3 regions of the Staphylococcus sp. IVB6214 genome follow, and region 1 is predicted to be linked to each of the others. Evidence: riboswitches for the same ligand, from Rfam matches in the RefSeq annotation. Region 1 holds a riboswitch; each other region holds the start of a gene.
The links. Region 1 has a riboswitch for S-adenosylmethionine ahead of metX (homoserine O-acetyltransferase MetX). Riboswitches for the same ligand answer to the same signal wherever they lie in the genome.
Positions count from the first base shown of each region.

Region 1 (3,284 bases):
TACATAATGGATAAAACTCAAACCTTGAATAACTAGTAAAAAGCCGAGTACAATTTGAAAATTCACACTGATACTATTCATTGTCGTTGCAGGTTCTGTTGTTATGCCTACCAACAAAGCGATCGCATAAATAATGAAAACTGAACGTCCCATCTGCCATAAAAAGAGAGGTCTGAATACGGGCGTTGCAATCTTGAACTTACGCAAAATAGGACAAATAATAACGAGTGTTAAAAACATGAAAATTGCCAATGCAATGACAATCAAACCTGGCATTTGTATAGCAAGTTGTTGTACCGATGCATTCAATACTTCTTTTGATGCTTCATCTACATCTTGCATTGCAGCTGCTTGATCTACGACGGCTTGATAAGGTTCTAACATTTCATGAGCATAAGGTAATTGTTGAATGCTTTGTAAAAACATCATCACACCTAGCGTTAATACACTCGATACCAATGTTGTCATATACAAGATGCGCTCTTTAGAAGCACGCTGCTGTAACAGACGTCCAATCAATGCGCTGATTACGAAAACAATCATCATAAAGCTCATCAACAAGACACTACCTGTTAATGTGGCAAAGATGAATGTAACAAAGACGCTAAAGCCGAACGAATGGATTGAGCGATGCCATAATATAATACCCGGGAGTGTTGCAAACAGTGCAACAATCAATCCTAATGCGGGTAAGAAGTCTATTACTAAGATGACCAACAGCCATGCAAGTGTACATAGCAACATTGGCTTAAACTGTATTTTTGAAAACAATAACGCCACTTCCAAACTAATTTATTTCTTTATCGCTTATTTTACAAATTTTGCCGTGTGAATACAATGACTTGGATTGATACGACACTGACAAAATATGAATAGAATGAGGCGTCTACGTCTTGTTATGCATACGCATATTCAAAATTTTACCCCTTCTTTTCTTCATTCCTTTGATTATAACAAAATGTCGGATATCCGTCTAAGCCTAGCGACGAAAACGGGAAACTTTTAAGAAATGATAGAGATAAGGTGCCCAATCATTGAAGTTTAGCAGGAAGCCGTCATGACCGACGTTGTCAGGAACGAAGAAGTGACGATGATATCGAAAATGTTGACCGACCGCTTCAACTTGATCATCTGGATACAGCAAGTCATCGACGAAACCTATCGTTAAAACTTTCGTGTCGAGCATGCGAAATACAGCACTAACGTCATCACGACCACGGTAAATATCATGACTATCTAAGACATCGAGCAGTGTTAAGTAACTCTCTAAATGAAAAGATGACTTGAACTTGTCCCCTTGATGTTTTTGATAAGCGACGACTTCATCAGGTGTGAATCTTGACTCGTAACTTTTCGAAGAGCGGTAAGTTAAGAACCCAAGTTGTCGTGCAATGCTCAAACCTTCCGTCCCCCCTATATGAATGGCTTGACGTGCAATTTCGTTAAATGCACGACTATACGAAGACGTCTTCGCTGTTGCTGCAAGAATCACCGCTTTTTTCACGTGAAACTGTCGATTGTATAACAGCTCCATCACCTGCATGCCACCGAGTGACGCTCCAATCAGAATATCAATTTCTGTATAACCGAGTGCCTTCACGCCGAGTTCGATTGCTCTAACAATATCACGCATCGTTAAATGCTCTGGAAAGTCGCTGTCATTGGCACGTGAACTCGATCCAAACGGACTACCGATGACGTTAAATGTCAAAAACTGATAGTCGTGAAATGGCATATACCCACCATCGATAATTTCACGCCACCACCCTGGCTGTTCATCTGTGCCATAAGTTAGGTGATTGCCCGTTAAAGCATGGCAAACGAGAACCAATGGCTGCCCTTTGTAACCGACGTATTCATAGCGCAATTGTAAATCTTGAATTGTTTCGCCTGATTCTGTTGTGAATGTTCCTAAATGTAACGTATCTACGGTATAGTTGCTCATTGCTCGCCCTCCTAAAAATTAAAAACTGTATCATTGAGCCAACAACGATACAGTCTTATCTATATAGGATGACTTATTATCCGACCGCAATCGTTGGTTGTAGCACCGTTCTTGTATATAAGTGGTTGCTGAAGCGTCAACGGGCCAAATCCCTCAGCTTCTCTCAATAAGTTTTCAGCATATTTAAATTAAGTGTTATGATACACTATTTTTGTCTATAAAACAACATCAAGGAGCCATCATCAGTCTCAATAACGCCACAGCTACCATCCCCACCAATACCGTTATTGTCAAACTCCGTGTACGTAATGCAATCCATATTGTTGGAATGAGCGCAATGACAAACGTCCAGTTGATCGCATAGCCAAATACACCGCTTTGCTGCTTTATCAAGCCATCGACGACAAGTGCTGTAAATAACGTAATCGGAATAAATGAGAGCCATTTGATGAATTTCTCAGAGAGTTCGAGTCGTGAAATCATCACAAGTGGCAAAATGCGCACGAGCAATGTTACAACGCCTGATAAGACGACCGCAATTAAGAAATAGCATGTCATTGTTCCATCACCATCCCTAATGTCGCCGTCAATATTGATGCAATCATAATTGCGAGATAAGACGGCATAAATAGACTTAATACAAGCATTAATACGGTGACAACACAGATGAGCAACATATATAGACGTATCTTAGACTTCTGTACGCCCTCTAATTGTGCCGCTGCCAAGAAAACAAACATCGCTAATATCGCATAATCAAGTCCAAACATTTCCGGTCGACTCACAAAGTCACCGAGCGCAGCACCAAGAATTGTCGTAAAAATCCAAAATAGATATGCTGTAATATTCAAGCCATGCATCCAGTTACGACCAATCATCTCCCCTTTTGAATAAGGTGTGATGGCTACACCAAATGTCTCGTCCGTCAACAATGCGCCGATGCCGACACGATGACCTAATGTTTCTGATTTGAAGGACGGAGCTAACGTCATACTCAACAAAAACATTCGACTGTTGACAATTAACGTGGTTAAGACGATGACCCATACGGGCGTATGAACAGCCATCAAAGCAATCACGATGAATTGCGCTGCTCCAGCATAAATTAAAATGGACAATAATGCGATTTCGAATAGATTGAAGCCAGAGGTACTCCCCACGACACCGAATGAAAATCCAATACCTGCGTATCCAAGCAAGGTTGGAATACAATCTTTGATGCCTTGTCTGAATGTCTGATATGCCATGATGTGACCCCCTTCATCAAAATTAAACTTATTGTATTACAAAACAATTTCAAAATCTACATTGTTAGACAACCTTCACAGTGCATGCACAC
Region 1 is NZ_CP094723.1:13,933-17,216, reverse strand. Features, by position in the region: gene MUA51_RS00070 (DUF2232 domain-containing protein) at 1-771, opposite strand, end outside; gene metX (homoserine O-acetyltransferase MetX) at 980-1,945, opposite strand; SAM riboswitch class I at 2,016-2,118, opposite strand; gene MUA51_RS00060 (AzlD domain-containing protein) at 2,174-2,503, opposite strand; gene MUA51_RS00055 (AzlC family ABC transporter permease) at 2,500-3,192, opposite strand.

Region 2 (3,284 bases), 510 kb from region 1:
AATAAAAGTCTGTTTATTCATCGCATACTTGTCAGCAGGGACGATATCATCACCATGTACATATTGAAAATAAACTTTCCGTCCCTCTTCATATACAAGTCGTTGTAACAAAGTTTCATATGATGTTTGATCTCTAAAAGAATACAAATTATCAGGAATACGACGATGAATCATCGCAAATAATTGCGCTAACTTATCTGTCACACTTGCTTCATGAACAATTACGGGCATATCCGCTATCAGCAATTCTCTCGCAGATAAGAAGTTAGATTGATGTTCATCGGGTTCTAACCAAGGGTTCGACACATATGAAGGTCGAGATGAATATACGACATCACTTGAATACAACTCAGACATCGTCAAATAAGACTGGGTATTTTTTACATCGGTCATAATAAATGCTCCCTTAATAATTGATGTTCTTGTTGTATTTTCTCAAGTTGCGCTGGATCTTGAATTAATTTTGCGCCCATCAACGCAATAATCTTTGCCCCTTTAATTAGCGCCTTATCACCCATCGGACTAGCTGCAGCTTCTCTAAAACGATGTGTATGGCCTACTAAGCTTCTTGGACCAATTTTTACATGCGGATGAATTGTTGGTACAACGTGACTTACGTTACCTGTATCTGTTGATCCAAATCCAAAGTCATCATGACTGACTTCTTCACCGAGTTCCGTTGCATATTTCTCAAATAGGTCATCTAACAATGGTGCTTTAATAAATTCATTTACACCATTTTGAATCGGTCCAAATTCATAGTTACAGCCTGTTTGTAGTGCAGCCCCTTTGGCAATATCGTGCACACGTTCAGTGAGAACATCCAGTGACTTTCGTGTTGTCCCTCTCGTGTAAAAACGTGCATGTGTAAAGTCAGGAATAATATTCGCTGCTTTCCCACCATCTAAGATCACACCATGTACGCGTTCAGACGGTTGAATGTGTTGACGTAACTGAGCAACACCGTTGAAGAAGCTTAACATTGCATCGAGTGCGTTACGTGCTTCATACGCATTTTCTGAAGCATGCGCACTACGTCCGAAGAACTTAATATCCAACACGTCAACTGCAAGAGTATGAATCGTTGGGTACGTTTCATTGCCCGGATGTATCATCAATGCTACGTCAACATCTATAAGCCCTTCTTTAACATACGACGCCTTGGCAGAGCCGTTTTCGCCGCCTTCTTCTGCTGGACAGCCGTATACGACAACAGTCCCACCAATCTCGTCGACAACATGTTTCAATGCAACACCAGCTAATACACTGGCTGTTCCGATAATGTTATGTCCACAAGCATGTCCAAGTCCAGGTAACGCATCATATTCAGCCAAAAAGCCAATTCTTGGACCCGGTTTATCAGATTGGTAAGTTGCAATAAAGCCCGTCGCATGACCAGCAATATCACGTGTCACTTCAAAATCATGTTGCTTTAAATGATCAATTAATAATCGTGATGCGAATAGTTCTTCATTTCCTAATTCAGGGCGCTCATGTATTTGATGACTCATGTCCAAATAGTTCAGCCTATGGTTATCTATATAGTCTAGGATCTGTTGTTTTACTGTTATCAATGCAAAAAGCTCCTTTCAAAAAAATATCAACCTTGTACGAGCGCTACATTTATCAAGTGCGGTATGTACAAAGTTGATAATATCTTGTCCACGTCATTTATCTGTCAGCTAACTTGCTGTTGGATTTAGCACCTTTATCGTCACCGATGAGGTTGCAGGGCTTCACAGGGCCAATTCCCTCCACCACTCTTGATAAATTATATTTAATTATTACTTATTCTATCGGATTTACGATCATTTGTCATGTCATTTTTTCAATATTTTCTAAAATCTTTGTAAACGAGTTATTTCCGTCTACTCGACAGCATATCCTATACATAGAACCTTTTATTGTTTTCAAATCTATACCCACATATTCAAAATTCAAATCATGTCCCTGTTAGTTTCTTCTGAATATGATAAAATAACGATAAACTATAAAGGAGGCGTTATCACAATGCCAAAAATGAATGTTGAAAGTTTTAACCTAGACCATACTAAAGTTGTTGCCCCTTATATCCGCTTAGCTGGTAAAATGACTGGGAACAACGGTGACGAAATCCACAAATACGATATTCGTTTTAAACAACCAAACAAAGAACATATGGACATGCCAGGCTTACACTCATTAGAACATTTAATGGCAGAGAATATTCGAAACCATTCAGACAAAGTGGTTGATTTAAGTCCTATGGGCTGTCAAACAGGTTTTTACGTCTCATTTATTAATCATGATGACTATGAAGATGTATTAAACATCATTGAAAAAACGATTCAAGATGTCCTTAATGCAACAAAAGTTCCTGCTTGCAATGAAGTACAATGTGGCTGGGCTGCTTCTCACTCATTAGAAGGTGCAAAAGTAATTGCACAAGCTTTTTTAGACAAGCGTGATCAATGGCACGATGTCTTCGGTGAAGGATAAAGTAAATTAAACGTAAAAAACACGGATGCAATTGCACCCGTGTTTTTTGGATTAAAGTTTGCGTATCCATGCCATTAAGACAAATTGCAATGGAAGCCGACCATATAAAACGGATTTTGGTAACACTTTGTCACCAAGTGGTAATCCCTGACGTGCCATATAAATATTAGCTGGGAATACTGCCCATAAAAATGCAATCATCGCATGTTTAAACCAGTATCCAGGTTTTCTCAACGCCAAGCCAATACCAAAGATCAGTTCCATGACACCCGTTATCCATACAATCTCCTTCTTAAACGGTAAATAGTGCGGCACAATATTTGTGAAGTTACGTTCACGTTTAAAGTGTAAGTAACCCGCCCCCGTAAATAAGATTGCTAACAGTTGTCGACTTATCCATTTCATTATATTCAATCCTTTATACTTATTTTGTAATCACTTCGTGAATTAATGTAGGTGTTTCTCCACGATCACTAATTGTGATATTATCATATAATTTTTCTTTCACTTGTTCAACATCTTCTTGGTTTGCATAAATTGTTAATAGTGATTCGCCTTCTTCAACTTTGTCGCCAACTTTTTTATTTAATACAAGACCTACAGCTAAGTCAATTGTATCTTCTTTTGTTTGACGGCCTGCACCTAACATCATAGAAGCAATACCAATTTCATTTGCAATCATTTCAGACACAACACCAGATTGTTTAGCTGGCAATTCGAACGTGTATTTCGCAGTTGGTAACTTAGATGGATCATCTACAACAGATGCGTCTCCACCTTGATTGCTCAAGAAAACTTTGAATTTT
Region 2 is NZ_CP094723.1:1,697,335-1,700,618, forward strand. Features, by position in the region: gene ldmS (L-aspartate--L-methionine ligase LdmS) at 1-393, opposite strand, end outside; gene MUA51_RS08360 (M20 family metallopeptidase) at 390-1,571, opposite strand; SAM riboswitch class I at 1,669-1,773, opposite strand; gene MUA51_RS08365 (S-ribosylhomocysteine lyase) at 2,011-2,478, shown strand; gene MUA51_RS08370 (DoxX family protein) at 2,530-2,883, opposite strand; gene MUA51_RS08375 (pyrimidine-nucleoside phosphorylase) at 2,903-3,284, opposite strand, start outside.
Region 2: it holds a riboswitch for S-adenosylmethionine, as region 1 does, so the genes downstream of both, MUA51_RS08360 (M20 family metallopeptidase) here and metX (homoserine O-acetyltransferase MetX) in region 1, are expected to answer to the same signal.

Region 3 (3,284 bases), 520 kb from region 1:
TTAACAACGGTTTTGCTTTTTCAAGAATTTCTGCATGCGGCGCAGGAGATGCACCTACAACAACTTTCTTATCATTTTTGTCTTCTTTGTTACCACATGCAGCAAGTGCGACTGCTAAAACAAGAACTAATGCAATGGATAAAATTCTTTTCATGATTATATGCTCCTTTTTATAAATTATCGTTTATCTATTTTATTTGTAAACCAATCCCCTAAGAATTGAATTACAAAAACGATGATTAAAATTAAAATCGTTGAAACTAAGATGACATCATTTTGGTTACGTGTAAAACCTGTTAAATATGCTAAGTTACCTAATCCACCTGCACCGATAACACCGGCAACCGCTGTTGAACCAACCAATGCAATGGCTGTTACAGTAATACCTGAAATCAATGCTGGTAATGATTCTGGAATGAGTACTTTCAATATAACTGTCCAAGTATTTGATCCCATTGATCGTGCGGCTTCAATAACACCTTTATCAATTTCTTTCAGTGCAATTTCGACAAGTCGACCGTAGAATGGTGACGCACCAATGATTAACGCTGGTAGCGCACCTGTTGGACCACTGATTGTTCCAAGAATTAAGCTTGTAAACGGAATTAAAAGTAAGATTAAAATGATGAACGGAATAGCTCGGAATAAGTTTACAAAGAATGATACGATGCTATAAAAAACACGTCCGGCCTTTGACTTACTCTTGGACGTTAAGAATAAAATAACGCCTAGAACCAAACCTAAAACAAATGAAAATACTGTTGAAATCACAGTCATATATAGTGTTTCATACGTTGCAATCCAAACTTCTGGCCAACGAACATTCGGCATTGTGATCATCTCATTCAAGATTTCACTAAAACTCTTACCCATGTTTAATCACCTCAACTTGAATGTTTTGCAACTCTAAATCATGTTGTAAATGATTAAAGTTTTCCTGTGAAATAGCCGGGATATGTAGGAGTAAAAATCCTGCCGCTCCCGTTTTGGCTTGCTTGATATTACCTTCTAAAATGTTCACAGTTACATTATGTTTTCTTGCAATATATGAAACGACTGGTTGTGTCGTATTTTCACCTGAGAATGTTAACTTGATGACCTTATCATCTTTCTCAAGTTGTAATGCATTAGCTATACTTTCGAAGTCATGTTCTGGCTGTAAATCTTCTTGTACAAAACGTCGTGTCACTTGATGTTGTGGATTTTCAAATACTTCTGATACCTTACCTTCTTCAATGACACGTCCATTTTCCATGACAGCTACTTCATCACAAACACGTCGAATCACGTGCATTTCATGTGTGATGATAATAATTGTAAGATTCTGCTCTTTCTTTAACTGCAAGAGTAAATCTAAAATTTCATCAGTTGTTTGCGGATCGAGTGCGCTTGTCGCCTCATCACATAACAGTACTTCTGGATCGTTGGCAAGTGCTCTTGCAATCCCAACACGTTGCTTTTGCCCACCTGACAACTCTGATGGATATGCATGTTCTCTGCCAGCCAAACCAACACGTGCAACCAGTGACTTGGCTTTTTCAGTTGCTTCAGCTTTCGGGACACCTGCAATTTCAAGTGGAAATTTAATATTTTCCAAAACAGTTCTCGACCAAAGTAAGTTGAAGTGTTGGAAAATCATACTCACTTTTTGTCTTTTCTGACGCAATGCTTGTTTACTCAGTTGACCGATATTGTCACCACCAATAATGACATCGCCCGAAGTCGGTGTTTCCAAGTAGTTGAATAGTCTTACTAACGTACTTTTACCTGCTCCAGAGAATCCAATGATTCCGTATATTGTCCCCTTGTCAATGTTAAGATTGACGTGGTCGACTGCTGTGACAGATTTGGATTTGCTCTCGTATTTTTTTACAATATTTTTCAGCTCAATCATATTGCTCCTCCTTGTGCTAAGCATCTCTTACGCCAAATAAAAATTGCCTTCTCTTTTTTTAATGAAAGAGAAGGCAATGTGTTAAAGATACCTTTCTCTCATCTTCAAAAGTTGTTTACAACTTTATGTGACTTGGCACCATTTCTATAACTAGACGGTTGCCGGGCTTCAAAGGGCACATCCCTCCACCACTCTGGATAAGAGTTTTCTGAATATTGAATTGTTTAAATCATACCATCGCAATCAAGATTCGTCAATAAGTTTTTTTAACTTTTCTAACAAAAAAGATACTGATCGAAAAGCGTACAATCTCTCAATCTCTTGATCTTTACGCATAATCAACAGAATTGGAACCGACATAATCTTATTTTCTTGATTAAATTCTGGATAATAATTTAAGTTTATTTTTGTTATAGGTAACTGCAAGATATCATTCACAATATCCAACATATGTTCAGATACTTTACATGTTCCACACATTGTTGTGTAACCAAAAATGAGATGTAGCTCTTCATCGAAATGTTTTGTCAGCATCTCATCTTGTGCATCATTCTGTGTCATTTCGTACAACCCTTCACCTTATTATTCTAGGATGAGCGTAGCACCTTACACAAAGATATGCTACTATATCGGCTTGTTACACAAAAAATCTCGAAATGAAACTGCAAATTACAGCTTCATCTCGAGATTATGATACATTATTCACCAATCATTTCTTCGTAAGCAGCTGCATCTAATAATGCTTCTAACTCACTTTCGTCTGATAATTCTACTTTTACCATCCATGCATTTTCGTATGGTGATTCGTTGACAGCTTCTGGTTCATCTTCTAAGTTTTCATTCACTTCAACAACTTTTCCTGAAACAGGAGAATATAGTTCAGAAACTGTTTTTACAGATTCTACGCTACCGAATGTATCGCCTTCTGATACTTCATCGTCAACTTCAGGAAGCTCAACGAATACGATATCGCCTAATTCATTTTGTGCGAAGTCTGTAATACCGATGATTGCTGTATTACCTTCTACTTTTACCCATTCATGCTCTTTTGAATACTTTAAATTACTTGGCACTGCCACTTGAATCCCCTCCAATTGTTAATGTTATATTTATTCTGACACATTGCAGACTTTCTATCAACTATTTTCTTAAAGCCATGTATCGCGATACGTTTCTTCTTTAAATCCAACAGTAATTTTATCTCCAGAAACTGCTAATGGACGTTTAACAAGCATGCCATCTGTTGCTAACAATGCCAGTTTCTCGTCATCAGACATATCTGCAAGTTTATCTTTTAAGTTTAATTCACGATATTTTGCACCATGCGTGTTGAATAGTTTTTTTACTTCTATACCTGTTGATGCCACAATTTTTTCAAATTCTTCTTTTG
Region 3 is NZ_CP094723.1:530,601-533,884, reverse strand. Features, by position in the region: gene MUA51_RS02595 (MetQ/NlpA family ABC transporter substrate-binding protein) at 1-154, opposite strand, end outside; gene MUA51_RS02590 (methionine ABC transporter permease) at 178-873, opposite strand; gene MUA51_RS02585 (methionine ABC transporter ATP-binding protein) at 866-1,894, opposite strand; SAM riboswitch class I at 1,990-2,098, opposite strand; gene MUA51_RS02580 (thioredoxin family protein) at 2,138-2,455, opposite strand; gene gcvH (glycine cleavage system protein GcvH) at 2,593-2,973, opposite strand; gene MUA51_RS02570 (arsenate reductase family protein) at 3,043-3,284, opposite strand, start outside.
Region 3: it holds a riboswitch for S-adenosylmethionine, as region 1 does, so the genes downstream of both, MUA51_RS02585 (methionine ABC transporter ATP-binding protein) here and metX (homoserine O-acetyltransferase MetX) in region 1, are expected to answer to the same signal.